Regions from separate parts of the Planococcus beijingensis genome, predicted to be linked through region 1. Evidence: riboswitches for the same ligand, from Rfam matches in the RefSeq annotation. Region 1 holds a riboswitch; each other region holds the start of a gene.
The links. Region 1 has a riboswitch for thiamine pyrophosphate ahead of tenI (thiazole tautomerase TenI). Riboswitches for the same ligand answer to the same signal wherever they lie in the genome.
Positions count from the first base shown of each region.

Region 2: it holds a riboswitch for thiamine pyrophosphate, as region 1 does, so the genes downstream of both, tenA (thiaminase II) here and tenI (thiazole tautomerase TenI) in region 1, are expected to answer to the same signal.
Region 3: it holds a riboswitch for thiamine pyrophosphate, as region 1 does, so the genes downstream of both, thiT (energy-coupled thiamine transporter ThiT) here and tenI (thiazole tautomerase TenI) in region 1, are expected to answer to the same signal.

Region 1 covers NZ_JADHDZ010000001.1:1,216,265-1,227,103, forward strand. Annotated here, with positions in the region: gene IRE19_RS18490 (oxidoreductase) at 1-70, shown strand, start outside; gene IRE19_RS18495 (oxidoreductase) at 67-543, shown strand; gene IRE19_RS05810 (hypothetical protein) at 1,364-2,167, opposite strand; gene IRE19_RS05815 (RNA polymerase sigma factor) at 2,154-2,678, opposite strand; gene IRE19_RS05820 (GNAT family N-acetyltransferase) at 3,044-3,631, shown strand; gene IRE19_RS05825 (SDR family oxidoreductase) at 4,076-4,945, opposite strand; gene IRE19_RS05830 (Rrf2 family transcriptional regulator) at 5,140-5,574, shown strand; TPP riboswitch at 5,846-5,946, shown strand; gene tenI (thiazole tautomerase TenI) at 6,050-6,655, shown strand; gene thiO (glycine oxidase ThiO) at 6,686-7,822, shown strand; gene thiS (sulfur carrier protein ThiS) at 7,828-8,031, shown strand; gene IRE19_RS05850 (thiazole synthase) at 8,034-8,801, shown strand; gene IRE19_RS05855 (thiazole biosynthesis adenylyltransferase ThiF) at 8,798-9,817, shown strand; gene IRE19_RS05860 (3-oxoacyl-ACP reductase) at 9,913-10,665, shown strand; gene IRE19_RS05865 (LLM class flavin-dependent oxidoreductase) at 10,745-10,839, shown strand, end outside.
Region 2 covers NZ_JADHDZ010000003.1:58,947-69,785, forward strand. Annotated here, with positions in the region: gene IRE19_RS08880 (catalase) at 1-560, opposite strand, end outside; gene IRE19_RS08885 (CDP-glycerol glycerophosphotransferase family protein) at 735-1,922, shown strand; gene IRE19_RS08890 (exodeoxyribonuclease III) at 1,992-2,747, opposite strand; gene IRE19_RS08895 (MFS transporter) at 3,113-4,390, shown strand; gene IRE19_RS08900 (YkuS family protein) at 4,460-5,287, opposite strand; gene thiW (energy coupling factor transporter S component ThiW) at 5,377-5,862, opposite strand; gene thiE (thiamine phosphate synthase) at 5,859-6,512, opposite strand; gene thiD (bifunctional hydroxymethylpyrimidine kinase/phosphomethylpyrimidine kinase) at 6,496-7,341, opposite strand; gene thiM (hydroxyethylthiazole kinase) at 7,338-8,123, opposite strand; gene tenA (thiaminase II) at 8,125-8,808, opposite strand; TPP riboswitch at 8,931-9,034, opposite strand; gene IRE19_RS08930 (sn-glycerol-3-phosphate ABC transporter ATP-binding protein UgpC) at 9,057-10,181, opposite strand; gene rlmN (dual-specificity RNA methyltransferase RlmN) at 10,366-10,839, opposite strand, start outside.
Region 3 covers NZ_JADHDZ010000010.1:43,487-54,325, reverse strand. Annotated here, with positions in the region: gene IRE19_RS17425 (Fur-regulated basic protein FbpA) at 39-203, shown strand; gene IRE19_RS17420 (amidase family protein) at 248-1,696, shown strand; gene IRE19_RS17415 (TetR/AcrR family transcriptional regulator) at 1,730-2,590, opposite strand; gene IRE19_RS17410 (MDR family MFS transporter) at 2,765-4,234, shown strand; gene IRE19_RS17405 (DEAD/DEAH box helicase) at 4,340-5,500, shown strand; gene IRE19_RS17400 (aminopeptidase) at 5,497-6,726, shown strand; gene IRE19_RS17395 (SGNH/GDSL hydrolase family protein) at 6,739-7,656, shown strand; gene IRE19_RS17390 (hypothetical protein) at 7,721-7,870, opposite strand; gene IRE19_RS17385 (M20 family metallopeptidase) at 7,937-9,010, opposite strand; TPP riboswitch at 9,157-9,255, shown strand; gene thiT (energy-coupled thiamine transporter ThiT) at 9,353-9,940, shown strand; gene map (type I methionyl aminopeptidase) at 10,097-10,839, shown strand, end outside.

The sequences.
Region 1 (10,839 bases):
TGGATTCGATGGCGTCGAAATCCATGCGGCGCATGGTTATTTGATCGATCAATTTCAATTTCCCTGGTGAACTTCAGAAAAGACGCGTATGGCCGGAATAAGTATCTCTTTCTCGAAGAGATTCTGCAGGCAGTCGCCAACTCGATAGGCGCTGAACGGGTCATCGTCCGATTTTCCGAGCATAAAGACGATACGCCCTTGTTTTTTTGGGAACAACCAGAAAAAGAAGTCATAGAAATCTTAGATGTGTTCCGACGTACAGGGATTCAGGTTATCCATCCTTCCGCTCAAACCTACCGTAAACCTTTGGCAGGACATGAACTGACCCTTCATGCGTTGGTCCGGAAACACTGGGAAGGAGTCGTAATTGGGGTGGGAGAGCTGACACCCGAAATTGCGGAAGAGTCGTTAGCGAAAGGGGAAATTCAATTGGCTGCCTTTGGTCGGTTATTGCTTTCAAATGCAGATCTCGTAAAACGGCTAAAGGAAGACAAAAGTATAAAAGATTACAATCCGAAATCAGACTTGCAACATTTAAGGTAAAAACAGTCCATGATCAAACGAACGTGTTGTTTACTGATTACATTTCGAATCATAAATGAAAGGTTCCGTCTTTGAGATTGATAATAATTATTTATACTTTGACAATTAAAGGTGATGAAATTATGGAAAAAAAAGCCGTGTTCCTTGTGCTTTTCGTAGGGTTCTTCATTCTAGCCACATCGTCTCTAACTCTTCAGAATATAGTCTAAAGAAATGGTTTCCTGTAGGATCTATAGAAAGAATAGAAATTGACCAGCAGTCTCTTAAAAAAACACCGACCATCACTTCCTCTAGTTTACAAATTAAACTCCGCATTGCTGGTGCAGAACCACAGAATCGCTACTGGGGAAGGTTATACGAAGTAGATGGTTCAGAGGAACGAGCGCTCTCTCATAGTGAGAAATGGGGGATGGGTGAGGATGAAATCACTTGGGATATATCTAATTATATAGATAGGAGCAACCCGAAATTGGAAAGAGAAATTTTTGCTAGGATTGGTTATGCTTCGTCTAATGATTCAATAAACATGCAATTCTACGAACAGGATTGGAGGTAAATAGGATAGCGTTTATTGAAAGAAAGCAAGTGGCAGAGTGGAAATCAAAAAAGGTAAAAGCAATAGAACCACCCTTTAGATAAACTCATAATAATTTAAATTTCTCTTTATACAAGTTTACATATCATTTGTTATCGGTAGGGAAGAAGCTAAATAAGCTTTTTCCCTTTTTTTGGGGGTGTGTAAGTATATTTTTAGGAACGGATTGAAAAGGTCAAAAACATTTGAATACAATAATACAAAAAACGCTACCTAAAGGCAGCGTCAATAAATATCTTCATTCATAGCTGTAAGCAAGTCATCCTTATCCAGAAATTGCAGCTTCTCAATTTTTCCTTCTTCAGAAGCCATGGCTTCACCTTCGAACAAATACGGTTGGATTTCGCCGTTTGCGTTTTTATAGTCCACTTGGAAAGTAAATTGATACATTTTCAGATTGTTTTCGTTCTGGCTGATCTTAATATCCGACGCTGTCAGGTCATAGTCGCCATCAAAACCACTGTACATAAAAGCAGGTGTGGCATTTAAAAAATTGTCATAGCCATTTTCTGTGAAAGATGCAGCATAGGTCTCCGCCATATAGTTCATGTAATTTTGCCATACCGGTGTTTGCTGTAAGGCATCGAACTCTTCTTGAGTTGTCACATTGTTTTGGGCTTCCATGGCAGCTTCCCATACTTCTTTGTACTTCTCGTCTGGCCCGTTGAATTCTTCTTCAATGACAGCTTGAATGGTTTCTTTGCTTTTTTCAGCATCTACCTCTTCGCTTCCTGACAAGGTAGGTTCTTCCTCTGTGGTATTTCCTGTTCCTGTTGTTAACCCACTATCTTCTTGAAGGATGTTTTGCGAAAGGAAAATAATTCCGGCTACTAAAAGGAGCGAGCACAGCACTAAACTGGAGGTGAATTTAAAGCCATTAAAAAACCGGGTTTTGGATTCCTGTTTATCCAATTTCGATAAAATCCGAGAGTGCAGCCTTGCTTTATGGTTCTGGCTCCAAATGATATCCTGATCCAATTGTTTCAACTGATTATCTAATGCCGTATGAGTACCATCAGTTTTTTTCATGGATAATTCCCTCCTTGTTTAACTGTTTCTCCAATGCGGAAAGGGCTCGGGAAAGGGTGTTTTTCACTTTGCTATCGGACCAACTTAAAATTTCACCGGTTTCTTGAATACTAAACTCCCTTATTTTCCTCAAAACAATGACTTCACGATATGAACCTTTTAGCTGGCTTAATGCCTGGTAAAGTTCTGTGGAATTCTCTCTAATCTCCACTATTCCTTCAGGTACACTGCTTGTACTTTTTCCGAGTAATACCAGTTCCTTTAACAGCTCCAGGGGCTTTTGCTTACGAATAAAATCAATGGTGAGATTGTGGGCAATGCGAAAAAGCCAGGTTTTCGGATTTGCCTTTCGTTCAAAGCTGTCATAATACCGGAATGCTTTAATAAACGTCTCTTGTGTTAAATCCTCCGCTTGTTGATGATCACGGACCATCAGCAATATGTATCTGAAGATCGAATCACCATGCTGGTGATACCACTCAGTGATTTCGCTTTTTCTCTCGCTGGTCAAGGAATCTCGCCCCCTAATTTATGGTTTCTACTTGTTAGACGTAATCAAAAAACAAAAGTCGTGTTTTTTGGAATTTATTTTCATTTTTCTCGCCTGTAAGAAAAGTATACAAGAAGAATAGGTTTACATATGAGGGGTTATCGGGAGGGAAGCGACTTAATAACAAGTTACTTCCTTTTTTCGTTCGTGAAATTGTACTTTTACGAACGCTTTGAAAAACTATCTTTAGTTTGAGAAAAATCTGTTACCTCAAAAAATGTAAAATGATACACTTACTTATGAATAATTAGAAGGTTTTGTTTTCTTCGCCTTACTGAATAGGCAAGAGAAGACAAAAAAACTTAGCAGAAGGGAACTATGGACATATGAAGACAGATGTAATATTAGATGGGAATGCAGTTTGCCTTTTTCCTCTTGAAATCTCACATACCGAAACTTTATATGAGGCTTTAAAAAGTCCAGAAGTCTGGGAATATACATGGCGAAAAGTTGAATCTCTAGAAGATATTAAAGAAATTGTAAGTGCAGCTATTTCGAGTAAAAAGAAGGGGCTGCATCTGCCATTCTTAATAAAAGATAAGATTACTGGAAAGGTCGTCGGTTCTACTCGAATTGGCGATATTGATCATGTAAATAAAAATGTTGAAATTGGTTGGACTTGGATCGCTCCTGAATATTGGGGAACTAAAGCCAACACGGAATGTAAATTCCTTTTGCTTCAATATTGTTTTGAAGAGATGAAAGTAAATCGTGTTCAATTTTCTGTCAGTGGACAAAATTTCCGATCGCAAAAAGCGGTAGAGAGAATAGGCGCAGTAAAAGAAGGGACATTTCGTAAGCATCGGGTAAAGGCAGATGGAACTATACATGATAATGTGTTTTACAGCATCATCGATACAGAGTGGAGTACTGTAAAACAGCAATTAATTTGTTTGCTGGAGAAGAAATACTAATTTCTTTTACATTGATAAAATTTTAAAGAGAAGAATTAAAAGTGAAACGTTATATTAAATAATTTAGTTTACATATCATAATTTATCAGAGGCTATTCAAATACAGAAGGAGAGTAAAGATGCATTGACTAGCATCCACCTCTCATTTTGTCTTTAAAAGTGTAATTTTACGAATGGTTGTGCTTAATTCTCTAGGTATACCTTAAGAAAGAGAAAGGAATTATGATTTTAATATACCAAGAGAGTTATGAGAAGCAAATGAAATATGAGTTTGAATATTGGTTGAAAAAACTAAACAAAAAAGACATTCTTTGCAGAATGCCCAGCTTTTAAAAAAATATTTTTTATAGGTTTTAAAAATATTAACTTTTATGTTTTCTTGTTTTTTGAATATGATAGGAGACTCTAAGACTCAATTATGCCATCATATCGATTCTTTTAATTTCATTTAGTTTGTGAAATTGTATTAATAAGTTGGTTCAATGATTCATTGATCGGCAGTGTGCGACCAAGAATTTTCTCGAAATCGTTGCTTTCCACTTCAAGTGAACCGTTCCGGATGCTTTCTTGGATTCCTACAACAATCGGAATCACAAAATCGGGTAAACCTAAGCCTTTCATGATCTCTGCATATTTTTCGTCACTCACTTGTTGTACAGGCACTTCTTTACCCAGTATATCCCCAAGAGCAGATGCCAATTCTTCTTGAGTTAAAAGAGGGCCAGAAAGTTCGTACACTGTATTTTCGTGGCCGTTCCCAACCAGAACCGCTGCCGCTGCATCTGCGTAATCTTGTTGCAATGCCCAACCAACTTTTCCTTCACCGGCAGAAGTAACCCATGGTGCTCCTGCTAGGACACCTTGAATGCTTCCGATTTCGTTTTCAAAATACCAGTTGTTGCGCAAGAAAGAGTAGGGGATACCAGTCTTCATAATGGATTCTTCTGTCGCGACATGAGGGGGCGCCATAAGATTTTCGCTTTCTTTAGCATTGGCTAAGCTTGTGTAGGCAATGAATTTTACTCCTGCACGTTCCGCTGCTTGGACAGCATTAGTATGTTGGTGGATTCTCGTTTCATTGTCGCCATCCGCAGAGATGATCAATAAGCGGTCAATTCCTTCAAATGCTTTATCCAAAGTTTCTGGATGGTCAAAATCTGCTTGACGAACTTCCACTCCACGAGCACGAAGCCCTTCTGCTTTCTCGGCGTTCCGGACACTCACCGCCAGCTTACTTGCAGGCAGGGTTTTCAATAATGCTTCTACAACCTTCGAACCTAATTTTCCTGTTGCCCCTGTAACTAATATTTTCATTTTCCAATCCCCCTAGTTCGCTTTTGATGTAACAATAGTGATTACATGTATTCATATTAGTTACTTGTAACTGTATTGTCAACAGGGATAGCGATATTTGTTTTTTGTTTGCTATTTGATACAATAAACTTGTAACTAAATTAATTACATGATATTAGATATAGAAATAGAAATTTATAAAGGGGTGAAGGTAAATGTCCATTAGCAGCCGATTTGCTGTCGGAATTCATATATTAACTCTAATTGAATTTAATAAAGATGGAATAACATCTTCTGAGTTTTTAGCTTCGAGCGTTAACACAAATCCAGCAGTGATACGGAAACTTATGGGCATGCTTAAAAAAGCTGGTTTGATCGAAGTACACCCAGGTATTGCAGGAGCAAAACTTACAATGAAACTATCTGATATTACCTTGTTCGATGTCTATAAAGCGGTAAATGTTGTTCAAGATAAAGAATTATTCAGTATACACGAAAATCCACAGCTTAATTGTCCCGTTGGCCGGAATATCCAAAATACTATAGAACCAATATTTGCGACCGCACAGGGGGCAATGGAGAAAGTTTTAAAAAATGTAACATTAGAAGATGTGATGAATGATATTGTTGCTGGAGAAAATATTGGATAGATAGGATTTCTTAAAGAAATGTTCTATACTCGTTTATTTAAGTATATTTTTATTAAAATAATCGTTTATTTTATGATGTGTAAAATTATTAGTTAACATATGAGGGATTATCGGAAGGAATGAAGAGGAGCTTTTGTTTCTTTCCTTCCTTTTTTTTTTCGTATAAATGTACTTTTACGAAAGGTAATAATTAATTAACAATATTTAGAATGAACTGGATAAATCACGCGAGAGGTGATACGCTTACTTTAGATATTCCGAAAACTGAATATAAAAACACTAGGGGAGTCTTTTAAGACTGAGATGGAGCAATCCGGACCCTTTGAACCTGATCTAGTTGAAACTAGCGTAGGGAAGTGGTTGCTATGTATTTTATCTATTCCTAAAATATGATCAAAACCACTCCATCGCTGGAGTGGTTTTTTTATTTGGCAGGTATTTTTTATGCACTAGGGAGGGAGTGAAGGAAAAAAACATGAAAACTAAAAAGTTGCATATTATCTCTACAGGAAGTCAAGAGCCGGAACAATTAGCAGATATCATCGGCAGGATTCATTTTGACATCGATTTCATCCATCTTCGTGAAAAAACGAAAACAGCAAAAGAAGTATATGAAATGGTGGAGCTTTTAAAAAACAAAAAAGTTCCTCTTTCAAAAATAATAATTAATGACCGGGCGGATGTTGCCTGTGTTTCAAATGTGAAAGGAGTTCACTTAGCCTATCATTCGCTGCCTGTTGAAATTGTAAAACGAAAATTTGAGGATTTGACAGTTGGCTGTTCCGTCCATTCCCTTGAAGAAGCTCAAATTGCCGAGCAGCAAGGTGCTGATTATGTGATATTCGGCCATGTATATTCAACTCAATCAAAACCAGGACTCATTCCGAAAGGGTTAGAACAGTTGAGGTTCATTTCTGAATCAATTTCTATCCCAGTTATCGCGATTGGGGGGATAAAACCGGCAAATAGTAGGGATGTTATCGAAGCGGGAGCACAAGGAGTCGCTGTAATGTCAGGGATATTGGAAGCAGAAGACCCTTTGCAGGCGGTACAGCAATATCGTTCCTATTTATCTATATAATATTTTCTTGCAATGATAAGGAGGGATTCAATGAATAAAACGTATGATGCCATAATAGTCGGCGGCGGAGTCAACGGCGGGGCAATAGCTTTTAATTTGGCGAAAAGAGGAATGAAGGTTTTGTTGCTGGAAAAAGACCGGCTTGCAAGTAAAGCATCTGGAGCGGCAGCTGGGATGCTGGGCGCCCAAGCCGAGTTGGATGGAGAAGGTCCGCTTTTTCAATTAGCCAGGACCAGCAGGGCGTTATTTAGCGACTTAGCAGATGAACTGAAAATGACCAGCGGAGTTGATATTGAACTTGTGAATAAGGGAATGCTAAGGCTTGCCTTAACTGATCGGGAGCAGCAGGAACACCATCGAATCAGTGAAATCCATAAACAGAACGGGGAACTAGCCGAGTTGCTTACAGGTAAAGAAGCGAGAAGAAGAGAGCCGGCATTGTCCAATAAGGTAATTGGCGCCATGTATCTTGAAAAAGATGGACAAGTAGCAGCTCCACAGCTGGCTTTAGGATTTTTAAAATCTGCCTCAGCACTTGGCTGCGTGATTAAAGAATATATAGAAGTTCATTCCTTTCATTTCTCAAATGGAAAAGTCACAGGCGTTACTACGAATGAAGGAGATTATATGAGCAGCAACGTTGTAGTAACAGGAGGGGCTTGGAGCGAGAAGCTGTTGATGAAGATAGGCTTACAGCTCAAAATGTATCCTGTGAAAGGCGAGTGTTTTTCTGTACGGACAGAGTTTCCCTTATTATCAAGCACAATTTTCACGCCAGGCTGCTATCTTGTTCCGAAAAAAGACGGAAGAATCATTATAGGAGCAACCCTCATACCGAATACATTTAATCAGCAAGTCACTTTAGAGGGAATTTTTTCGTTAATGGAGAATGCAAAAAGATTGGTGCCTTCCATATTACAGGGCGAGTGGGAAAGAGCATGGACTGGAATTCGTCCGCAAACCGCTGATGGCTTGCCTTATTTAGGTGAACATCCCGATTACAAAGGGCTGTTTATAGCAACTGGCCATTTTAGAAATGGCATTTTATTGTCACCGATTACTGGGGAGGTGATGGCTGATTTGATTGAAGGAAAATCTCCTTCAATTGATATCTCCTCTTTTCGTATTGATCGGTCAACCAGAAAAAACAATCCAATAATGAGGTGAAGAAATTGATATTGACGGTAAATGGAGATCAAATAGAAGTACCCAACACAGTGAAAACGATAGCCGGACTGCTGCAGCATTTTGAATTGCATCAAAAAGTGGTCATTGTCGAAAAAAATGCTGAAATACTGGAAAAAGCAGAACATGCAGAAACCTCAATTTCTGATAAAGATAAAATTGAGTTAGTGCATTTTGTAGGAGGCGGATGAACATGTTGAAAATAGGAAATCATGAATTCTCTTCAAGATTGTTATTGGGTACTGGTAAATATCCAGATTTTGATATCCAAAAAGAAGCGGTAGATGTGTCAGGTACGGAGATTCTAACGTTCTCAGTCCGACGGATGGATATATTTGAAGCAAGCCAGCCGAATTTCCTTGAAAATCTGGATGTTTCAAAGTACACCCTACTCCCGAATACAGCCGGTGCCAAGACTGCCGAAGAAGCGGTACGGATTGCAAGACTTGCTAAGTCATCGGGGCTTTGTGACATGATTAAAGTGGAAGTGATCGGTTGCCCCAAAACCTTGCTGCCTGATCCAATTGAAACATTGAAAGCATCAGAAGAGCTATTAAAAGAAGGCTTTACCGTCTTGCCGTATACTTCAGACGATGTTCTGCTGGCAAGACGCCTCGAAGAATTAGGTTGCCACGCTATTATGCCCGGAGCCTCTCCCATAGGCTCTGGCCAAGGAATCATTAACCCATTGAATCTTTCTTTCATCATTGAACAGACAAGTGTTCCTGTTATTGTCGATGCTGGAATCGGAACACCTTCTGATGCTGTTATGGCAATGGAAATGGGAGCTGCTGGAGTCTTGCTGAATACAGCTGTAGCTGGAGCGAAAAATCCGGTGAAAATGGCCAGAGCTATGAGGCTAGCCATCGAAGCAGGAAGACTTGGGTTTGAAGCAGGGCGAATTCCCAAAAAACGGTATGCCACTGCCAGCAGTCCGCTTGAAGGGATGAGTATCGGTTGAATGGACGATACTCACGACAGGAGCTTTTTGCGCCAATCGGGATAGAGGGACAAGAGAAATTGCAGAACAAGCATGTCTTGATAATCGGTGCTGGGGCATTGGGGACTGGAAGTGCCGAAATGTTAGTGCGGGCAGGGATAGGCAAAATCACCATCGCAGATCGGGACTATGTGGAGTGGAGCAATCTTCAGCGCCAGCAGCTTTATACAGAAGAGGAGGCGGAACAGCGGATTCCAAAAGCAGTGGCGGCTAAAAAACGACTAACGGCTATTAATTCTGAAGTGGAAATTTGCTGTCATGTCATGGATGTCTCTGTCGAAGAAATGGAGCAATTGGTGGAAGGCGTTGATCTGATTCTTGATGCCAGCGATAATTTCGATATTCGGATGATTATCAATGATATTTCCCAAAAATATCGGATCCCTTGGATTTACAGTGCGTGTGTTGGAAGTTATGGAATCAGTTATACAATTCTTCCTGGTGAAACTCCGTGTCTGAATTGCTTGTTAGAGAAGATGCCAATGGAAGGCATTACCTGTGATACGGTCGGGATCATCAGCCCTGCTGTCCAAATGGTCCTGTCTTTCCAAATTTCCGAGGCATTAAAAATTCTAGTCGAAGATAGACTTCATTTAAGGAATAAGCTGGTCTCCTTCGATTTATGGGAAAATCAACAATCATCGATCAACGTCGATAAGATGAAAAAAGAGGATTGCCCTTCTTGTGGAGTGGAGCGTTCTTATCCGTACCTTTCTTTCTCAAACCAAACAAAAACTGCCGTTTTATGCGGTAGGGATACGGTTCAGATCCGTCCCTCTCAACCGATAGAAAGAGACTTGGAAAGCTTGGATAAAACCTTGTCCAGACAGCCAGGAAAGATTGCACGTAATCCATTTCTACTTTCTTTCTCAACTGCAGCACATCGTCTTGTTATTTTTAGGGATGGCCGTGTTTTGATTCATGGAACGAAAAGCATTTCTGAAGCTAAAACTTTATACCACCGGTATTTAGGTTAAGGTGCTTTTATCGTACTGTTGATTGAGCCGTGTATTTTTTTATCTATCAGTTTATTATTCCAGTTTAGGAAAATTAAAAATGAGGAGTGGTTGCAATGAACAGAATCGTATTGGTCACAGGTAGCAGCAGAGGGCTGGGAGCCTCTATTGTAAAAACATTAGTACAACGAGGTTTTAAAGTGGTCATCAATTATTACAAGAGCAAAGATGCAGCTGAAGAGCTTGTTTTTGAGCTAGGGAAGAATAATGCGATTGCGATTTGTGCTGATGTTACAAATCGTCAGGAAGTCGAGGCGATGGTAAAAATAGCAACAGAGTATTTTGGTCAAATAGATGTTGTCGTGAATAATGCATTGGTAGATTTTAAATTTGATCCCAACAAACAAAAACCCTTTACTGAACTTGCTTGGGAGGATTATCAAAAACAGTTGGATGGCACTTTAAAGGCGGCATTTAATATAGTACAAAGCGTTATGCCGCAATTTATGGAGCGGCGAAATGGAAGTATTATCAGTATCGGCACCAATTTATATCAAAATCCGGTCGTACCTTACCATGAATATACAACAGCTAAAGCTGGATTGATCGGTTTTACACGCAATATCGCTTCGGAACTGGGACAATACGGCATAAAAGCGAATGTCGTTTCAGGGGGCTTATTGAAAACGACGGATGCCAGTTCTGTCACAACCCCGGAAGTATTCGATTTGATTGCTCAATCAACGCCATTGAAGAAAGTGACGACGCCTGAAGATGTAGCCAATATGGTCGCTTATTTATCTTCAGAAAATGCTGACGGAATTACAGGTCAAAACTTCACAGTAGATGGTGGTTTGACGATGAACTGATAACTTCATATGCACTAGTTAGTTTTGTGAAAAAGACTATTTACATAGTCATTTATGATATAGGAAGGGAAGTGACTAGTTGAAAAAAACTCAAAGGAAACAACTTCATTTAGGTGTTTTATTATATGGATGCGGACACCATCAGGCTGCTTGGTTAATGCCAGATTCAAGTGT
Region 2 (10,839 bases), on a different contig from region 1:
CGGGCAACAAAATCGAACATCCGCTGCGGATCAGCAATATTCGATGCTGGGTCAGTTTTAAAGGCATGAATCATATCCGGGAATTTCATTGCATCACGGATAAAGAATATTTTAAGGTTGTTTCCGACCAAATCCCAGTTGCCGTCTTCCGTATACATTTTAACGGCGAACCCACGAGGATCGCGGTCAGTTTCCGGAGAATGTCTTGATCCTGCCACTGTTGAGAAACGTACCATCAACGGCGTCTGTTTCCCCGCACCTGAAAATACTTTAGCGCGTGTATATTTTTCTACCGGCTCATCGCCGACTTTACCATAAGTTTCAAAATAACCAAATGCACCAGCGCCACGCGCATGGACAATTCGCTCCGGAATCTCTTCACGGTCGAAATGCGAGATTTTTTCAATGAAATGATAATTTTCAAGTGTAGCAGGGCCACGGTTACCGACAGTCCGCATATTCTGATTATCTCTAATCGGATGGCCTTGACGGTCTGTCAACGATTCTTCATTTTCGCCTGTACCCATTTTCTTCTTTAACTCTTCATTATTTTCCTTCATGAATATCCTCCTCTGCAATGTACTATCACCTAATACTTTTCCCATTTCTCTTTAAAAATAAACACCTTATTTAGAAAGTAATCGAAATTATTAGTTTATTAACTGGAGATAGACAAAAACAGCGTTGTATGAAAAACTAATGTAATGACAACTAGTAGAAAGCAGGGCTTTTAGATGAGTGTAGAATTAAAAGAAAAAGGGAGATGGGATCCTTTGAAAGTATTTTCAAAAGTCTCAGCCGCATATCTCCTCTCTTTGTTCACAAAGAAAAAAAGCGGGAAGAAAATTGCCTTGGTCGGAGGAAACCTCGGTGAAAAGTATGAAGATAATGCTGCGGTTTATCATAAGTACTTATTGAATAACCATAAAGAACAGGTAACCGCCTATTGGATGTATGATCCAAAAACTTCTTATGCGAAAAACCAAAAAATTGAAAATGCCGTTCCACTGGGCAGTTTTAAAAACTATTTGCTGTTTTTCCAGGCTGATTATACATTCCATGGCCACTCTCTTCTTTACGACATCGTTCCTTCAGCTGACAAGTTTCTGTTTCTCAACCGAAAAACAGTCATTACTCATGTCAGTCATGGAATTGAAGGGTTCAAGAAAATCCTGATCCAAAAAGAAGATGTACCATTGTTGAAACGCACGGATTACTTCAACTGTGCTTCCCAGTATGAATATGAACTGAAACTCAACAAATGGAAGATTCCCGAAAAGAAACTGATCATCACCGGATTTCCGCGATTTGATCGGTATCCGCCAAACCAACCATCCAAAGAAGTTAAGAATATCCTAATGATGATGACGTGGCGTGAGTGGCTATTTGATCTGACAAAAGAAGAATTTATCGACAGTCCCTATTTTAAGAACACCACAGGTTTATTGAAGCATGAAGGCATCCAGCAACTGCTTACCGACCACAATCTCCACCTGAATATTGCCTTGCATCCTTTTATGAAAAAGTTCGAAGGTTACTTTACAGGCCTGACAGACAATGAACACGGCATCAAGTTTTTGGATTTCAATCAGGAAACCATTGAGTATTCAATCGACCATAATGACATGCTTTTGACGGATATCACCAGTGTCTCCTGGGATTTTCTCTACCTCAATAAACCGATTATCTTCTATATGTTCGATCAGCAGGAATACCTCGAAAAAAGAGGGACTTACTTGAATCTGGACAGTGATTTATACGGTTACAAAGCGGATTCAATCGATCATGTTTATGAATACCTGAAGAAAATTATTGAAGAAAAAATCACTTACAATGAATGGTATCCAAAGGCGAGCGACTATATCGATTATTTTGACCAAGACAATTGCAAACGCCTTACACAGCGCGTTATGGGGCTTTAATAGTTTCACGTGAAACTATTCTGAATGCTTTTAATTGTAAAAAACACACTCGGAAATCGAGTGTGTTTTTTATAGTTCCATTTTCAATTCAACGGGACAATGATCCGAGCCCCAAACATCTGCGTGGATTTTTGCACTGCATAAATTCGGCAGCAATTTTTGGGAGGCGATAAAATAATCGATTCTCCACCCTATATTCTTTTCACGGCAATTTGATCTGTACGACCACCATGAATAAAAACCCGTTTCTTCCGGATGAAAATGACGGAATGTATCTACAAAACCACTCGCTAAAAACTGTGTCATTTTCCCGCGTTCTTCAGGTGTAAATCCTGAATTTTTCTTATTGGCTTTCGGATTTTTTAAATCGATTTCTTCATGGGCCACATTCAAATCCCCACACAATACAACAGGTTTGTGAGCATCCAGGGTTTTCACAAATGACAAAATAGCATCTTCCCACAACAAACGGTAATCCAGCCGGAGCAGACCATGCTGAGAATTCGGAGTATAGACATTCACCACATAATAGTCTTCGAATTCCAACGCAATCATTCGCCCTTCCGTATCATGTTCTTCAGACCCAAGGCCATATTGGACCGATAACGGCTTTTGTTTTGTAAAAATTGCGGTTCCGGAATAGCCTTTTTTATGTGCATAATTCCAATATGTATAATATCCCGGCAAATCCATCTCTATCTGGCCTTCCTGCAGTTTAATTTCCTGCAGGCAAAAAACATCGGCATCTGCTTCAGCGAAAAAATCCATAAAGCCTTTTTTCATGACTGCGCGAAGGCCGTTGACGTTCCACGAAATTAACTTCAAAACATATCCCTCTTTCTTCTTCTCTATAAGTTTAATGCAAGCTTAAATAGGACTCAACAAATGCGATAGGGTTTCTGTTTTCAAAATAATCCGTTCGAAATGTAAAATTTCTGTATTTCCTTAAATATTCTGCATCATTTTTTATTGTCTTCTTGTACAATAAAGAGAAACTTCAATCAGTGGGGGCTTAATCCCCTACTGATTGTTAGTTGATGCAATTAGACTTTTACGTTCACTGGAACTCCTGCTTGTAGAAGCGGGAGTCTTACTGTCCGTTAAAGCGGGATAAAGTTATCTGACAGAGGAAAGTGGAGTTCATGGTTTTAGACTATTGATTGCCAAAGCGGGACAAAGGGGATAGGGCGATGAAAAAATTCTCAAAAGAAGAGAAAAGTTGGGCTTTATACGATTGGGGAAGTTCTGCTTATTCCATCATCATTACGACAGCAGTTTTTCCGATTTATTACAAAGCATCAGCCACTGAAGCCGGTGTGAGTTTATCTGATTCAACGGCTTATTTAGGATACACCATTGCGATTTTTACATTTATTTTGGCGATGATTGGACCCATACTCGGAACTATCGCCGATTACCAGGGCATGAAGAAAAAGTTTTTCACTGCCTTTTTCCTGTTGGGCACTATTTCCACCGCCTTGTTAGCGTTTGTACCAAGCGACAATTGGTTATTGATGCTGATTTGTTACGTTTTTGCAGCTCTTGGTGCTACTGGCGCCAATTTGTTCTACGATGCTTTCATTGTAGATGTAACCACAGAAAAACGGATGAACAGTGTTTCGGCATTCGGCTATGGACTCGGTTACATTGGATCCACCATTCCATTTATCCTGTCGATCGCCATCATTTTACTGGCTCAAAATGGAGTGCTGCCAATTTCGGCCACCGTCGCGAGCCGTATCGCCTTTCTCATTACAGCAGTCTGGTGGGTTTGTTTTTCACTGCCGATGTTCCGCCATGTCAAACAGCTTCACTATATCGAACGCGAACCCAATCCTGTTCACCAGAGCTTTAAACGGCTTGGAAAAACCATAAAGGAAATCCGTCAGTACCGGGCGTTGTTCCTGTTTCTGATTGCCTACTTCTTTTACATCGATGGCGTCGGGACGATCATTTCCCTGTCAACGGCTTACGGCACTGACTTGGGGCTAAGTGCAACAAGCCTCTTGATTGTCCTGTTTGTCACCCAGGTGGTGGCCGCTCCCTTCGCTATTCTCTATGGCCGTTTGGCAAATCGATTTACCGGCAAAAAAATGCTGTACGTAGGAATCTGCGTGTATATCGTCGTCTGTATTTATGCCTTCTTCTTGGAAACCATTACGGATTTCTGGATTTTGGCAATGCTTGTGGCCACCAGCCAAGGCGGCATCCAAGCACTCAGCCGTTCATACTTCGGAAAACTGGTGCCTAAAGAGAATTCCAATGAATTCTTCGGCTTTTATAATATCTTCGGAAAGTTTGCTGCAATCACAGGACCTTTGCTTGTAGCTGTCACTTCACAAGTGACCGGCAACTCGAGCATGGGTGTATTCAGCCTAGTCATCTTGTTTGTGATCGGCCTTGTCGTCCTTTCCCGCGTACCAGAACCGACGCCCCATGAACCAATAGACAAAGTTGCTCCTGAGTAAAAAAGCAACGTGTTCGAACAAACGCAAAAAGGTGCCCGCCAATCCATCTGGCGGACACCTTTTATAATGTTATTTTTTGTTTTTGTCTTCAGCTTTTACAGTTACGCTGCCAGTGCTGTCTTTTTCGACAGATGCATCGCCTAATTCAACGACTTCGATGCCGCTTTTTTCTTTGTCGGCTTCCTTGTCAGCTTTTTTGATTTCTTTTTCTACAGCTTTTTCAGCTTTTTCATGTTCCTTTTGAGCCTTTTCCTGCTCTTTCACTTCTTTTTCAATCACTTTTTCTTGTTTCTTCAATTCTTTTTCTTCTTGTTTTTCTACACGTTTCGCTTTCAACTCATCAGCTTTACCTTTAGCTTTCTCTGTAATTCCAGATGTTGTTTCTTTTGCTTTATCGGTAAGGCCACTTGTTTTATCTTTCAATTGGTTGGCCTTTTCTTTCACTTGATCCAATTTACCGCCTGAACTTTCAGCGTTCGGATCTTTCGAGCTGGCTGTTTTTTCTTTAACGATTTCTTGAAGCTCTTTCCCGCTCTTCGGTGCGAATAATAGCCCAGCTGCTGCTCCGATAACTACGCCTGTTGCTGCACCGGCTAAGAAACCACCGCCTCCGCCGCTTTCCTTGCGTTCAGCTTCAGTAGGCTGTGGAGATTGGATTTTGCCGCCACGTACGAGGCGCTCTTCCACCTCTTCCACGATTTCATATAAGGTCCGTCCTTTAGCTTCAACAAGTGATACACTCATATGATAATCAGCTAAATCTTCCTGATCTCTCACAACAATGACGTCATAGTCGGTTGAATCTGATTTGTCTTCAAGCATTTCTGCCTGATATCCTTTTTTCTCCAATGCTTCACGTACTGATGTAAATGGATGTTCAACTGCAATTTTCACCATAATCTGTCCACTCCCTTTTAAAAGTCTATATTGCACTGTTTCCCCTCAATTAAGAATTTATAAACACCTGCAAGAAAATTCCGAGATTTTCACCATACTTTTAAAGGATTAGCTTTCGCAAGGCGCATTGCCAATACGCCTCCTAAAATGGCACCGGTCAAACTGGAAATGAAAAAGGGCGGCACAAAAAACAAAGCGCCAAATTCAGTACCCAGCAAAATCCGCGCATAGGGCACCGCAACTAAAGATGCGATGATTCCAGTACCCACTACTTCCCCTAAACCTGCTAACCAGATTTTCCCGAACTTCGCATACATCAGCCCCGCCAACAACGCTCCAATCATCCCGCCTGGAAAAGCCAGCAACGACCCGGTACCGGTCAAAATTCGGACGACACCTGTCAAAAAAGCGATCAGGATCGCTGGACCCGGCCCAAAAAGAACTGCAGCGATGACATTGATGGCATGCTGAATGGGATATGCACGGGCAATTCCAGCGGGAAAATAAACAAAAGCGGAACCAGCCACTCCAATAGCGACAAACATCGCCATCAGAACCAGTTTTCTAGTTTTCATTTTCGAACACCTTCTTTATTGGCAGCTTGTAAGGCAGCAACCTGCCCCGCAATATCCTTCGCTTCAGTTATTGTTGAGATGACAGCAACTCCAGAAACTCCCGCCGCCCATACAAGACCTGCATTTTCAGCAGTGATGCCTCCGATGCCCACTACCGGCAATTCAGGAAATTCTTTTTTGACTGCCAGAATCCCTTCAACACCTGCTGGCTTTTTTGCATCAGCTTTTGAAGTTGTCCCAAATATCGGGCCCATCCCGACGTAATCGGCACCATCCTCCATAGCTTTTCTCGCTTCTTCTAAAGAATGGACAGAGACGCCCAAGACTTTCTCCTTGCCGATTAGTTTGCGTGCCTGGGAGGCGCTTAGATCATCCTGCCCGATGTGTACACCGTCTGCTCCAATTTGGCAGGCCAGCTCGACTGAATCATTAATAATGAAGGGAACCTTGTAAGCGTTGCATAATAGTTGGCAATGCAAAGCAAACGCCAGCAATTCAGTGCCCGATAATGCGCCCTCACCTTTTTCGCGCAGCTGAAAATGGTTGATTCCACCTTCCAACGCCGCTTCCAATACCACAAAAGGATTTCGCTCTCCTGAATTCCTGGATCCCATAATAAAATAAATGGAGGGCTTATCGGAAAATTTCAATATTCGCCGCCTCCTTGCTTTCGGCCAATGCTTTTTTATACGCAGCATGATTGGTTGGGCCATGTCCAGACCCGATATTCAAAGGTGCGCTGATTGCAGCCTGAATAAATTGCTTAGCTACGTGGATTGCATCCTCCAGACCCTGCCCTTTAGCCAGCTGTGCGGTCACTGCTGCTGCAAACGTGCAACCCGTGCCATGAGTCTGTCCAGTCGCAATTCGTGCTGAGCGGTATACTAACGATTCTCCATTCGTCTGCAGCAAGTAATCTTCAGCGTACTCCGGATCTGTTCCGTGACCGCCTTTAATGACGACGGACTTTGCTCCCAATGCCATAATCTTTTCAGCAGCCAGGCGGCGGCTCGAGACATCTGTAATGGAGATGCCTGTCAGCACTTCTGCTTCCGGGATGTTTGGGGTGACCAGTAAAGCCACAGGCAACAAATGGTGTTTTAATGCTTCCACTGCTTCCTGCTGCAGTAAATTGGCTCCTCCTTTGGCGATCATCACCGGGTCCACAACCACATTCCTCCAGTTGAATCGCTGAATCGCGGCAGCAGTTTCTTTAATAATTTCCGAATTGAACAACATGCCCGTTTTTAAAGCGGTTATTTTAAAATCGCTGCCGACAGCTTCTAATTGCGTTTGCACGGCTTGGGCAGACATGGGATAAATGGCGTTGACTCCTGTCGTGTTTTGAGCAGTCACGGCGGTGACGACAGACGTTCCGTAAACTCCCAGTTCCTGAAACGTTTTCAGATCTGCCTGGATGCCCGCACCTCCTCCGGAATCCGATCCGGCAATTGTTAAAGTCTGCGGAATTTTGCTCATCGTAATCCCTCCTGCAAATAGATCTGTTCTTCCACATCGCTGTCCGTCAGGCTGGCCAAACGATTGATGAAAGCCGCTTGAAAATCTCCCGGAAGACTCGTTGATTTCGCAGCCTGCTGACCGGCGATTGCATAAAAACGCAATGCGTTGCTGACAGTCTTTACAGGGTCTTCTGGCCGGACTGCCATCGCAGCAGCCACAATGCTGCTAAGCAAACAACCCGTACCGGTAATCGAAGCCATGATCGGATCTCCAAAAGGAATTTCAATCACGTATTTTCCATCAGTGACAATATCCGTTTTTCCAGTGACCGCTACCACTAAGTTAAATCTTTTCGCTGTGGTGACAGCAAGCTCCCCGACGTCCAGAAGCCCTTCTCCTGCGTCCACACCTTTCGACTGCCATTGTTCCCCCGCTACCGCTGCAAGCTCTCCTGCATTGCACCGAAGAACGCTAACGTCAATCAGGTCCAAAATTTCTTTTACAGCCTTCTTCCGGAAATTGCTTGCTCCTGCCCCAACCGGATCCAGTACGACAGGAATGCCCAGTCGGTTGGCCGCCTCTCCGGCGATCAGCATGCTTTTCAACGATTCTGCATGCAAGGTTCCGATATTCAATGACAAGGCCTGCGCCAAAGCGGCAAGTTCAGCTGCTTCTTCAGGCGCTTCTCCCATGATCGGAGAAGCCCCGATTGCCAACAGGCCATTGGCTTGAAAATTCGATACTACATGATTGGTGATGCAATGGATCAGCGGATTTTCACGTTTTATTTGGCTGAACATGTCACACACCTACTTCCTTAATAGACTCTAATGCCCAGGATTCTTTTTTCCATGCCTGTTCCCAGAAATTCCATTCATAGTAGCTGCTTTTCCGGAAATGATTTTTCAGTTCCTGCCTCCGTATTTCCGGCAGCCCTTCCGCCAGCTTGTCCATTCGCGAAATCTGTTCATTGACAAGTGAAGCGAACTCATCAGAACCGTAAGTTTCAATCCACCGGTTGTAAATAGCGTGGTCCGGCTTGGCATGTTTCAAACGCTCCCCGATTTCAAAGTAAAGCCAGTAACAAGGCAGAATAGAGGCCAACACATCAGCCAGATCGCCTTCTGACGAACGATACATATGCGAAACATAGGCATATGCAGTTGGAGATGGTTCAAAGGTCATCCATTCTTCTTCAGTAACTTCCAAAATTCCCATGAACGATTCATGCAATGTCAGCTCAGCACTGCAAGTATGTGCAGAATGAAATGCAAAACGTTGTGTCGTTTCCAGATCCTTGGCCTTTGATGCGCCAATCGCCTGCACTTTTGCAAAATGCGATAAATAATAGGCATCCTGCATAACATAAAAACGGAATCTATCAATTGGCAAGGTTCCATCTGCTATGCCTTTCACAAACGGATGATCAAAACTTGCCTGCCATAGGCTGTCGCATTCTTTTCTTACTTCTTTGCAAAATGTCATTTCTCCATCTCCCTTTTCTTTATCCAGTTGCAAGGGGCCAGCCACTTGCAACTTTTTTTCACAAAATAAAAACGCCGCTTCCCGGCAAAGGGAAGCGGCGTTTGCAATTGTAGAAGGAAAATAGCAGACGGTCGCCACTTCCCTCCGCTGGTATGATCCAGATCAGGTTCAAAGGGTCCAAGCTTATGCTCGTCTCAGCCGATATCCGGCTCCCCTAGTGGTGTTTTTTATTTGTGTTTTCGAAATCACTATAGCATAGATTCAGAAAATTCTACAGCTTTTATTCGATTTCCTGTTTCATCATCAAAAAAATGAACATGAGCCATATCAAATGCAAGCGTTGCCGTATGGCCCGGCTCGATAGTCGTTGTAGCTTCTACGCGAGCAATGAATTCTTGTTCGGCATAAACCGCATGAAGAATCGTTTCTGCTCCTGTCAGTTCAGAAACTGTGATGACTGCTTCAAACTCACTGGTTGGAATATTCGACAAATCTTCATTGTTTACATGAATATGTTCCGGCCGGATTCCCAACGTAACTGATTTTCCTTCATAGCCTTCATTTTTCAGCATTTCCATCATCTGCGGTGGAATATCCAACATTTTGTCACCCATCACATAACGCCCCTTATCAATTCTCCCTTCAAAAAAGTTCATGGCAGGAGAACCGATAAAGCCGCCTACAAAGCGATTTTCCGGAAAATCGTAGACTTCTTTCGGAGAGCCGACCTGCTGAATCAGCCCATCTTTCATAATCACGATTCGAGAAGCCATCGTCATGGCCTCAGTCTGGTCGTGAGTTACATAAATAGTTGTGGTTTTCAACCGTCTGTGCAACTTAACGATTTCGGCACGCATCTGTACCCGCAGTTTCGCATCCAGGTTGGATAAAGGCTCATCCATCAAGAAGACTTTAGCGTCACGCACAATGGCACGCCCAAGAGCCACACGCTGCCGCTGCCCGCCTGACAATGCTTTCGGTTTTCTGTCCAAATAATCTTCCAATCCCAGAATAACGGCGGCTTCATTGACACGCCGCTTGATTTCCGCTTTCTTGAACTTTCGCAACTGCAATCCAAAAGCTATATTTTCATACACGGTCATATGCGGATAAAGGGCATAATTCTGGAAAACCATCGCAATGTCACGTTCTTTCGGCTGGACTTCATTCATGAGTTTGCCGTCTATATAAAACTCACCTTCTGTAATTTCTTCCAGGCCTGCAATCATCCGGAGAGTAGTAGATTTTCCGCATCCCGACGGGCCGACAAAGACGATAAACTCTTCATCCTGGATATTCAAGTTAAAATCCGATACAGCAAGAGCACCATTATCGTATCTTTTCCCGAGCTTTTCGATTTTGATCTCTACCACTTTGCATTCTCCTTTTTAACCGCTTTTCCTTCGATTATAGTTAAATATCTTTAAATTACCAATAGAAATAAAGATACGCAAAGGGACTATTTTAATATATTCTCTTTCATTCAGTCTATTTCCACCTCCATACCAATAAGAAAAGCGTTCCTGAAATTTATCAGGAACGCTTTTCTATATTGCATTATACAGTTACTTCTTTTTTCTCTTTTTTGATCTGCTTGCTCCGCAATTGTCCACAAGCTGCGTCAATGTCGGCGCCTTGCTCATGGCGTACGCCACAATTGATGCCTTTTTTCTTCAATGCATCATAGAAAGCAGAAATGGCTTCCGGTGTGCTCTGCTGATATTGGTCATGCTCATCAACTGAGTTATACGGAATCAAGTTGACGTATGACAGATGGCGTTTGTCTTCCAGCAGTTTCGCCAGTTGGTTCGCCTCTTCCACATGGTCATTGACATCACGCAGTAAAATATACTCGAACGTGATGCGGCGGTTGGATTTCTCCAAGTAGTAATCGATTGCCGCCATCAATTTCTCGATCGGGTACGCTTTGTTGATCTTCATGATGCGTGTACGCAATTCGTTGGTTGGCGCATGGATAGAGATCGCCAGGTTAACCTGCAAACCTTCGTCTGCATAATCGTAGATTTTTGG
Region 3 (10,839 bases), on a different contig from region 1:
GGGTAAAGACAAGAGAATACATCAAGAAGGAGAGAACGATGAAAATGGTGCAGATACCCGAGTCAAAATTCACGGATAAACGTGAAACCATCATTCAGGGACTGGTCGAAAAGAACGTCTTCAAGATCAACGGACGCCAGCTGTATGAAACCTCACTCTATGAATTAATGAAAACCTATACAGAGACTGACCAAGCCGGCTGATTCCGGCTTTTTTCAATGCCTTATATAAATGGGAGGAAGAATCCATGCACAATAAAGAATTGGAAAGCTACCGCCAGGAACGGCTTGATGAAATGACAATCGAGGAAATGCAGGAGGCGATGGACAAAGGGGAGCTCACTTCCGAAGAACTTGTTCTCATGTATAAAGAAAATATTTCGTTACGAGACAAAAATACAGACGCTGTACTGGAGATGAATCCGGATGCTTTGCTGACTGCGCAAGCGCTTGACTTTGAGCGCCGGCAAACCGGTCCGCGTTCCGCTCTGCACGGCATTCCGGTCTTGGTGAAAGACAATATGGACACCTGTGATAAGATGCATACCAGTGCAGGGTCTTTAGCATTGAAGGATCATTATGCTCTAAAAGATGCCAAAGTGGTGAAAAAATTGCGCCAGGCGGGTGCCGTGATTCTCGGCAAAACCAATATGACGGAATGGGCGAATTTTATGTCCGATAAAATGACCAATGGCTATAGCTCGAGAGGCGGACAAGTGAAAAATCCATATGGTGAATTTGACGTGGGCGGTTCAAGTTCAGGGTCCGCCGCAGCTGTCGCTTCGAATTTGGCGGCGGGCGCAATCGGAACAGAAACGTCGGGGTCGATCATTAATCCCGCTGCACAAAACAGTCTGGTCGGGATCAAGCCAACGGTCGGGCTGGTGAGCCGCAGCGGCGTCATCCCGCTGTCTCATACACAGGATGTTCCAGGTCCTTTAGCGCGGACTGTAGCAGATGCTGTAGCGCTTTTGGAAGTAATCATTGGCATCGATCCGGAAGACAAGATTACAGCATTTGCGGCTCAGTTTGAGCATTATGACTGGCGCAGCCATATGAAGAAAGACGGGCTTCAAGGTGTTGCATTGGGTGTAGCGAGAGGGCTGTTTAAAGAAATCAACGATGAACAGGCTGAGCTTTTTGAAAAGGCGTTGGATGCGCTTCGTGAATGCGGTGCGGAAATCGTAGACGAAGTTGATCTGGGCGTCGAGCAGGAAGACCTTGGATTTGCGGTGTTGCTGCATGAATTCAAGGCGAACTTGAATGCGTATTTGGCGAAGTCCAATCCGGACCAGCGAATTCGTTCCTTGGATGATGTCATCGCTTTCAATAATGAGCATGCAGAGAAAATGCTGAAGTTTGGACAGAATTTGCTGGAACAGGCTAATGGGATGAGCGGCATGCTAACGGAAAGAGAATACGTCGAAGCACTGGAACGCAACCGCTTTCTGGCGGCAGAGCGTGGAATGAAGAATGTCCTGGAGAATATCGGTGTGGATGCATTGGTATTGCCGCAGGATTTTGGCTGCAACATAGGTGCGGCTGCAGGTTTTCCATCAATTACAGTGCCTTTTGGCTTTAGTCCATCGGGTGAGCCTTTTGGTATTACGTTCGCCGGCCAAGCATTCAGCGAACCGACACTGATTGAATACGCATATGCATTTGAACAAGCCGTCAAAGGACGGCGAAAACCATAGAAAAAAGCAGCGTCCTTAACAGGCGCTGCTTTTTTATGCAATTTCATCTAAATGTTTCCACACCTGTTCAATCATAATCGACAATTCAGCTTCAGTCCGGTCATCATTAGCCAATGTGGTAAGGACACTTTCAATCAGTGCTTTTCTTGGAGTTTCCGCAGCCAGCTCAGTTGCCAAAAATTGCACGAGCTGTTGCGTGTTCTTCTGTTTTTTCAATTTCTCGGCGTATGTTGCCAACATCGGAGGCAGTTCCTCTAATTCGATGTTGTCGGCAGATTTAGCAAGCGGCAATTTCAAGTTGCCGATAAATGTATCTTTAGCCGCTATTTGGAGTGCGATGGTCGCCTGCAGCCTCCGGATGACAAAAGAAGAAAGCTTGTCTGCCGGCAGAGCATCTTCGGATACAAGACGCCAGATATGGATCAGCTGCTGGACATAGCCGTGTACAAATGCCGCATTTTCCAGTGCATAGGGAGCGGCTTCTTTGCCGAAAACATCAATGATTCGGGATGAGATCCATTCCATTTCCAAAGAGTACTGTTTAATAGAAAAGGATTTCAATTCCGGTTCTTGTGAATAGAAGATGCTTTCATAGAGAGAAAAGAGATTTTTTTCAAGGTTGAGTTTGATGCGGATAAATAATTGCTCCGCCAATACTTCCGGATCATTGGATTGCTTGCCGACAGCAGCCGCCATTCGCCGTTGCCTGATTTCACTGCCGATAGAATCCATGATGGCCATTAGGCACTCTGCTTTGGATCCGAAGTAATTGTAAAAAGTTCCTTTTGATACAGTCGCTTCATCCAGGATATCCTGGATAGAAGAAGAATTATAGCCTTTATTGATGAAAAGATCATACGCCGCATTTAGGATTTGCTGTTTTTTAGGATTCATATACCTCACCTTTATACCGATAGTCTAATATTATAATAACTTGAAAATGCTTATATATCAATGTTTTTAACTTTGTCGGATAAAATGCTTGAAAAAAATATACAGGCGGTATAGAATAATGCAATGGAGAAAGAGAAAAAAATAAAGAGCACCATTTACGGAGGAAACACAAAAATGAAAGAACAGAAAAAAACGCCTTATGGCATTATAGCCATTCTCTTTACGGGAGCGTTCGTTGCAATTTTTAACCAAACTTTATTAAATATAGCGTTGCCTGAAATCATGCTTGATCTGGGGATCGATGCATCCACAGCGCAGTGGCTAGTTACAGGTTATATGCTGGTCAACGGAATTCTGATTCCAGCCAGTGCCTATTTGATCCAGCGGTATTCCAACCGCTCAATATTCATTGTGGCGATGTCCTTGTTTGCACTCGGAACGCTATTGGCCGCAGTTGCCCCGATATTCAGCGTATTGCTGGCCGGACGTATGATTCAAGCAGCCGGATCTGCTTTAATGATGCCATTATTGATGAACGTCATGCTTGCGGCATTTCCAGTTGAAAAACGTGGATCGGCAATGGGTGTATTCGGACTTGTTATGGTCGTTGCACCTGCAATTGGGCCGACCCTTTCCGGATTTATTGTCGAACATTACTCATGGCGTGTGCTTTTCTGGATCGTCTTGCCAGTAGCATTGATTCCGTTGGCATTAGGGATCTTCAAATTGAAAAACCTGACATTCCAAGACAGAGAAATATCGCTTGATAAAGCGTCGTTGGCTCTTTCCAGTCTAGGGTTTGGCGGGGTATTGTACGGATTTAGTTCTGCGGGTACGATGGGGTGGACCGATCCAGTTGTTATGGTGACCATTGCTGTTGGTGTTATTTCACTCGTTATTTTCGGTTTCCGTCAATTGAAACTGGATAAGCCTCTATTGGAAATCCGGATTTATAAATACCCAATGTTCGCATTGTCATCAGCGATTTCAGTGGCCATTTCCATGTCCATGTTTTCAGCGATGATTCTCATGCCAATTTACATTCAGACCATCAAAGGAATTTCGCCGATCGATTCAGGCTTGCTGATGCTGCCAGGTGCACTGGTTATGGGCTTCATGTCTCCAGTCACCGGCCGGTTGTTTGACCGGTTCGGCGCAAAAGTGTTGGCCATTCCCGGCTTGGCGATTGTTGTGCTGACGACGTTCATGTTCAGCCAGTTGAGCCTGGATTCCAGCTACTTTAGCATCATGATGATCTACACGTTGCGTATGCTCGGTATTTCTATGGTCATGATGCCGGTCATGACCAATGGATTGAATACATTGCCGATGAAAGCTTATCCGCATGGAACGGCCATCAACAATACCTTGCAGCAAGTTGCGGGTGCGGTCGGTTCAGCTTTCCTTATTACCGTGATGAACACACGAACGGAGTCGACAGCAAAAGAGTTGGCGGCGGCTGGAACAGCTCCTGAAAGCATCATGAACTTAGCTATGCTGGATGGCATCAATTTCTCGTTTTTCGTTTCCACTTTTATTGCGTTAGTGGCATTGCTGTTGTCTTTCTTCATTAAGAAGCCGGTACGTCCGGTCACTGAAGCGGAAAAAGAAATTGTCTACCGACAAAAAGAAGTAACTGAATAATCGATTGAACCAGTCCTTGGGAGGGCTGGTTTTTTTTGCGTGAAAAAGGCGTCAAAACAACAAATATGGTACACTAAAAGCATTGAAAAGAAGGTGGAATCGCAGATGACTTTTGTAAATGAATTAAGCCCGATGTGGCAAGAAAAATGGGAAAAAGCTGGATTTGAAACAGCTATGCCGATCCAGGAACAGATGATTCCGGAAATGTTGGCGGGCAATGATATTGTTGCTGAATCGCCAACGGGATCGGGTAAAACATTGGCTTACGTATTGCCGATACTGGAACGTGTCAATCCCGAAAAGCAGGCAATCCAGGCAATGATCGTCGCTCCGTCGCAGGAGTTATCCATGCAGATCGTCAATGTGTTGCGTGAGTGGACAGAAGGGACGGATGTCACCGTTACACAATTGATTGGCGGGGCAAATATGCAGCGACAATTAGAGAAGTTGAAGAAAAAACCGACGATTGTCGTAGGGACGCCTGGACGTTTAAATGAATTGGTGAAAACCAAAAAACTGAAAATGCATGAAATCCGGATATTGGTGCTGGATGAAGGCGATCAATTGATGGCACGCGAACACCGGGGCATCATGAAAGACCTGATTGAAAAAACTCAGCATGAGCGCCAATTGGTGCTGGTATCCGCTACAATCACCGAAGAAATAGAATTGGTGGCGGAACGGTTGATGCAGCACCCTACACGGCTGCAGGTAACGGCTGAAGATTTGCCGATGCTTGGGCAAGTGACGCATTCATTCATCAAAGTGGATGAGCGCGACAAAACTGAAATGCTGCGCAGCCTGTCGCATATTCCCGGCATGAAAGGCTTGGCATTCGTCAATAACCTGGACCAATTGCTGATGAAGGAAAATAAACTGAAATTCCGCGATGCGAAAATCGTGACCTTGCATTCTGAAATGAAAAAAGATGAACGCAAAAAAGCCTTGGATGCTTTCCGCAAAGGGGAAGTTGCTGTATTGATTGCGACAGAAGTAGCAGCGCGCGGTTTGGACATCGATAAAGTGACGCATGTCATCCATGTCGATGTACCGCAAACAGTTGAGCAATACCTGCATCGTTCAGGCAGAACCGGAAGAGCGGGAGCGGATGGCGAAGTATTGACTTTGCTGGCTTATTCCGATGAACGCCATTACAAGAAATTCACGAAGGAATTGCCTTCCAAGCCTGTCCAAAAAGTGATTCATGGCGGGAAACTGATTGAAGGTTCCAGCAAAACCATTGCTGCAAAGGGGAATAAACGATGAATTTTCAAGAGAAGCTTGAGCAATATGCTGATTTGACGGTTTATGTAGGATTGAATGTCCAAAAAGGACAATTAATCGTAATCAATACGACGACTGACACGCTTGAATTCACACGCCTGGTTGTCAAGAAAGCATATGAGGCAGGGGCAAAGCGGGTTCAAGTCAATTATGAAGATCCTGTTTTGACAAGGGCGCATTTCGAATTGGCGCCAGATGAGGCATTTCAGGAATATCCGGAATGGTCTGTCGTTCAACGCGATGAAGTGATTAATACAGGCGGCGCCTTCCTGTGGATTGATGCCGAAGACCCGGACTTGCTGACAGGCATCCCGACTAAACGCCTGGCTGATTCACAAAAGTCTGCCGGCAAAGCATTGGAGCGCTATCGCCAAGCGGTCGGTACAGATAAAGTGGCTTGGTCGATCGTCGCTATTCCTTCACCGAAATGGGCACAAAAAGTATTTCCGGATTTGCCGGCTGAAAAACAGATGGAAGCCTTATGGCAAGCTATCTTCAAAACAGTGCGTATCGGCGAAGGTGATGCGGTCGAAGCTTGGAAAAACCATATCGCTTTGCTGGAACAGCGCGCTGCTCAATTAAACGATAAACGCTATGTGAAGTTGCAGTACACTGCACCTGGCACAGAATTAACCATTGAACTTCCCGGCAAGCATATTTGGATGTCCGGCGCTTCAAAAACGCCTCAAGGCAATCCGTTTATCGCCAATATGCCGACAGAAGAAGTTTATACGGTACCGTTAAAACATGGAGTCGACGGCAAAGTCCGCAATACGAAGCCATTGGTTTATCAAGGCAATGTGATTGATGGGTTTACGCTGACCTTTGAAAAAGGCAAAATTGTTGAAGCCAAAGCGGAGACGGGGCAGGAACTTCTCAATGAAATGATCACGGCAGATGAAGGAGCGGCTTATTTGGGGGAAGTGGCGTTGGTGCCGCATCATTCGCCAATTTCCGATTCCGATATTCTGTTCTACAATACCTTGTTTGATGAAAATGCTTCGAACCATTTGGCAATCGGCGACTCTTATCCGACTTGCTATGAAGGGGCACGCGATCTGGAACGCAATCAATTGAAAGCCATCGGTTTGAACACATCAATCGTCCATGAAGATTTCATGATTGGCAGCGACAGCATGGATATTGATGGAATCACCGCCGATGGTTCAAAAGAGCCTATCTTCCGGAACGGAAACTGGGCATTCTAAGAGGTGAATGAGATGAAAAAGTATTGGATCGCGGCAGTGGCTGGCCTTCTGTTTTTCAGCGGATCGGCTTCGGCGCAAGCCGAACTCAAGATTCCGGCAGCATACATCGCTATCGGTGATTCGCTGGCGGCAGGGCAAACACCTGAACGCGAGATAGATGCTGGGTACGCCGATATGATTGCACAGGAATTGTCACGCAATCAGCCTGTGGCTTTCTACTCGAAAAATTTGGCGTTTCCGGGATTTACAACAGCTGACGTATTAGACAGCATCCAGTCGGATGAAGCGAAGAGCGTGTTGGCATCGGCCAACCTCATTACCGTTTCAGCTGGAGCGAATGATTTGCTGCGCCTGGTCCAAGACGATCCGGCACAGGGATCGCTGACTTTCCAGCAGATCCAAGCAGATTTTGCACTCAATGAAGCAAGAAAGAATATGGAGTTGATTTTGGCTGAGCTGACGGAGCTCTCTCCGAATGCGGATGTTTATGTGATGGGCTATTATTTCGCTTACCCGCATGTCCGCGACAGCCAAAAATACGGAACAGCCAAACAACTGGACCGGTTAAATGAGATTCTTAAACGGTCTGCTGAAAAGGCAGGGGCGACGTTTGTTTCTGTAGACCATTCATTCGGCGATGAGGCTGTAGATAAAATTCCGAATGCAGCTGACGTCCATCCGAATGCGGCTGGCTATCAAGCAATGGCCAATGCATTTTTTGGTGAATATCAGGAAACGTGGACGGTTGAAGATTTCGAATTGCCGTCACCGAATCCATTGACATTCGAACAGATTATGGAGGCGCAAGAGCAGAAAGGTGATGGAGGGCAAGAAGAAGAGGGAAGTGAGGCTGAAGAGACAGCCCTACGGCCATCTGCTGGCAGTCCGACCGGTTACTTGGCTTTGCGGGAAGCTTTGCCTTATCTCTAGAAAAGCAAAAGCCCTTAGCGCATAAAAAAGTTCCGGCATGAGTTTCATGCCGGAACTTTTTTATTTAGCGTTTTTTTCCACGCGTCGGAGGTTGCTGTGTAGAAGCCGGTTGTCCAGCTTTTCCTTGTTTTCTTTTATTTAATACTTTACGGATAATAGGATAAGCGATGGGGCCATATTTTATCGCGGATTTCACTAGTCGTCCAATTGCCATATAAATCTCTCCAATCATAGGGTTAGTAATTAGTATTTTCCCGAATCAGGCAGTGTGCAAACATTTTTACGCAGATTGCGCATGTGCCAATAGAATGTCTTTGTATTTATGGACGCTGGAAATCAAGACATATTCGGCGTTGCCATGCCAGTCATCTCCACTTGGTCCAAATTCAATGGCACCTTCGCCGCCGGTGACGGCTGCATAATACCGCGTATCGGCTGCACCATGCTGACCGAATAATACGGCTTCTTTATCAGTCGTTTCGAGAATCGCTTTTTGCAGAGTCTGGATAAATGGGTTTTCTTTTGTTGTTGTCAGCGCGGGTGTTGAACCTGAAGCTTTATAGTCCATGTCGATGTTCAAGGTCTCAGCTAATTCTGCTAATTGCCGAACAATTTCCTCTTTGTCCTGTCCAGGCATAAAACGGATGTCATAAGACATTTCGCACGTTTCAGGAACCACGTTGTAACGGTCTCCTGCTTTAATGATCGGCAGGTTCACCGACGGCTGCTCATAATATTCAGTAGATTCTTTCCGGAATGGCAGCTCTGTTGCAGCCATATGGAATTTCATAGCGGATTCGATGGCATTGATGCCTTCCCAAGGGCGGCTGCCGTGTGCGGGCTTGCCTTTGAAAACCATATCCATTCGTAAAATACCTTTCGACTGCAATCCGACTTTTAAGCCTGTCGGTTCTCCGCAAATAACAAAATCACCATGGAAACCTTGCTCGACCAACCATTTAGATGTATTGCGGCCACCAATCTCTTCGTCGGTGACAATATGTAATTGAACTTTGCGGTTCAAACCACTAGATTCCAGCTCAATAAAGGCTTGCATCATTGCTGCAACACCCGCTTTCATATCAGCTGCGCCGCGTCCGTAAATGCGGTCTTGTTCTTCGGCTGGCACAAACTGTTCTTTATGGCCAGGAACTACATCGACATGGCCATTCCAAACAATGGTCTCATTGCCTTGTCCTTTCTCAGCAGTGAGCATCAAGTAGCCTTTATTGTCGTGGACAGTAACCGTTTCTCCTTTTTGTTTCAGCCAGTCGGCACAAAAAAGAAGAGCTTCATTTGCTCCTTCTTTTGTATCACTTTGAATTTTAATCAATTCCTTCAATAATTCAATCATTCATTCGGCAACCCAGAATCCCGGCTGCCTCCACCACCTTTCGGATTTTTTCACTACCATCACTTTACCCTGTCAGAGCTACTTAAAACAGCCTTGCATTAGAAAGAGGCCTTGTGTACAATACAGGTGACTGAATAAATATTTGTATACACCACAAGGGGAGCTTTAGCTGAGAGTGAACAATCTGTTCTTACCCTTTGAACCTGTAAGTTAACACTTGCGCAGGGATGTGGATGGAAACCGGCTCTTACAACGGCGCCAGGCTCTGTCCTGACGCCGTTTTTAATATGGTTTTATTCACGGCCCTTCTGGTGATGTGCACAACACATTAAGGAGGAAGTCATGAGAAATAAAAAAGTATTGTTAATGATGGAGATTGCCATTTTTGCAGCTCTTGGATTTGTATTGGATTTTGTTTCTTTCCGGATGCCGCAGGGAGGTTCGGTCAGTCTGGTGATGATCCCGATTATTTTAATCGCATTTAGGCGAGGGGTCGCTGCCGGTGTACTGACGGGAATATTGGTAGGGTTGCTGCAGATTGTTTCGGGCTTTATTTCTGTCGCGCCTTTATCATTCGGATTTGTTGTCATGCAGGTTTTATTGGATTATCTTCTGGCATACGGAGTTGTAGGGCTGGCTGGTGTCATGCGCACAAAATATTTGCAGCATGCGCATGCCAAGCAAACCGGCAAGATGTTGGCCGCTATCGTCGCAGGGGTGTTGATTGCATCAGTGTTGCGTTATTTGGTTCATGTCATTACGGGAATCCTGTTTTTCGGTATGTTTGCTGAAGGCAATGTGGTCATCTATTCAGCGATCTATAATGCTACCTACATGATACCTGTATTCTTGCTTGCCGCTTTTGTCTGTGCCGCACTTTTTGCAGCGGCACCAAGATTAGTGGATGCTGAAGCCGCTAATACGAATTAACACAAGCAAAGGACTTTTCGGGAATTCATTCCGGAAAGTTCTTTTTCTGTTTAGAAGTTAAAGATTGCATGTTTGTTTTCCAAACTCGTCAAGAAGCCTCCAGTTTAATTTTGTGGTATAATTCTTGAATAGAAAAGCTTGAAAGAAGGGTCATTGATGATAGCAACTACTGATAAAGAGATTGAAATGCTGAAAAAAGCCGGCCAAATGGTAGCTGAAATTCGCGAAGCGATGAAAGCGGCAACCAAAGCTGGAGTCACAACAAAAGAAATTGACGATTTGGGCGGTAAACTATTCGAGGAACTGGGCGGTGTTTCCGGCCCGAAATCGGAATATGATTTCCCAGGATATACATGCATCAGTGTCAACGAAGAAGTGGCCCACGGAATTCCGGGCAAGCGTGTCATCCAGGATGGCGACATCGTCAATATTGATGTTTCCGGTTCATATGAAGGATATTTCGCAGATACAGGAATTTCTTTTGTTGTAGGCGAAGGGCATCCGGATAAAGAAAAAATTTGTGAAGCAGCCGCTTCTGCGTTCGACCGTGCGATGACAAAAGTCAAAGCCGGCGCTAAACTGAACCAAATTGGTAAGGCAGTGGAACGTGAAGCAAAAGAACAAGGTTTGTTTGTCATTAAAAACCTGACTGGCCATGGCATCGGGAAATCACTGCATGAAGCTCCTCAGCACATCTTGAATTATTACGATGCATGGGAAACGACCATCCTGAAAGAAGGCATGGTGCTTGCAGTAGAACCGTTTATCTCACAGAAAGCTGAACATATCGTAGAATCAGGAGACGGCTGGACATTCATCACACCGGACCAGTCATTGGTTGCGCAAATCGAGCATACTGTGCTTGTGACAAAAGGCGAACCGATTCTTTTGACTAAACT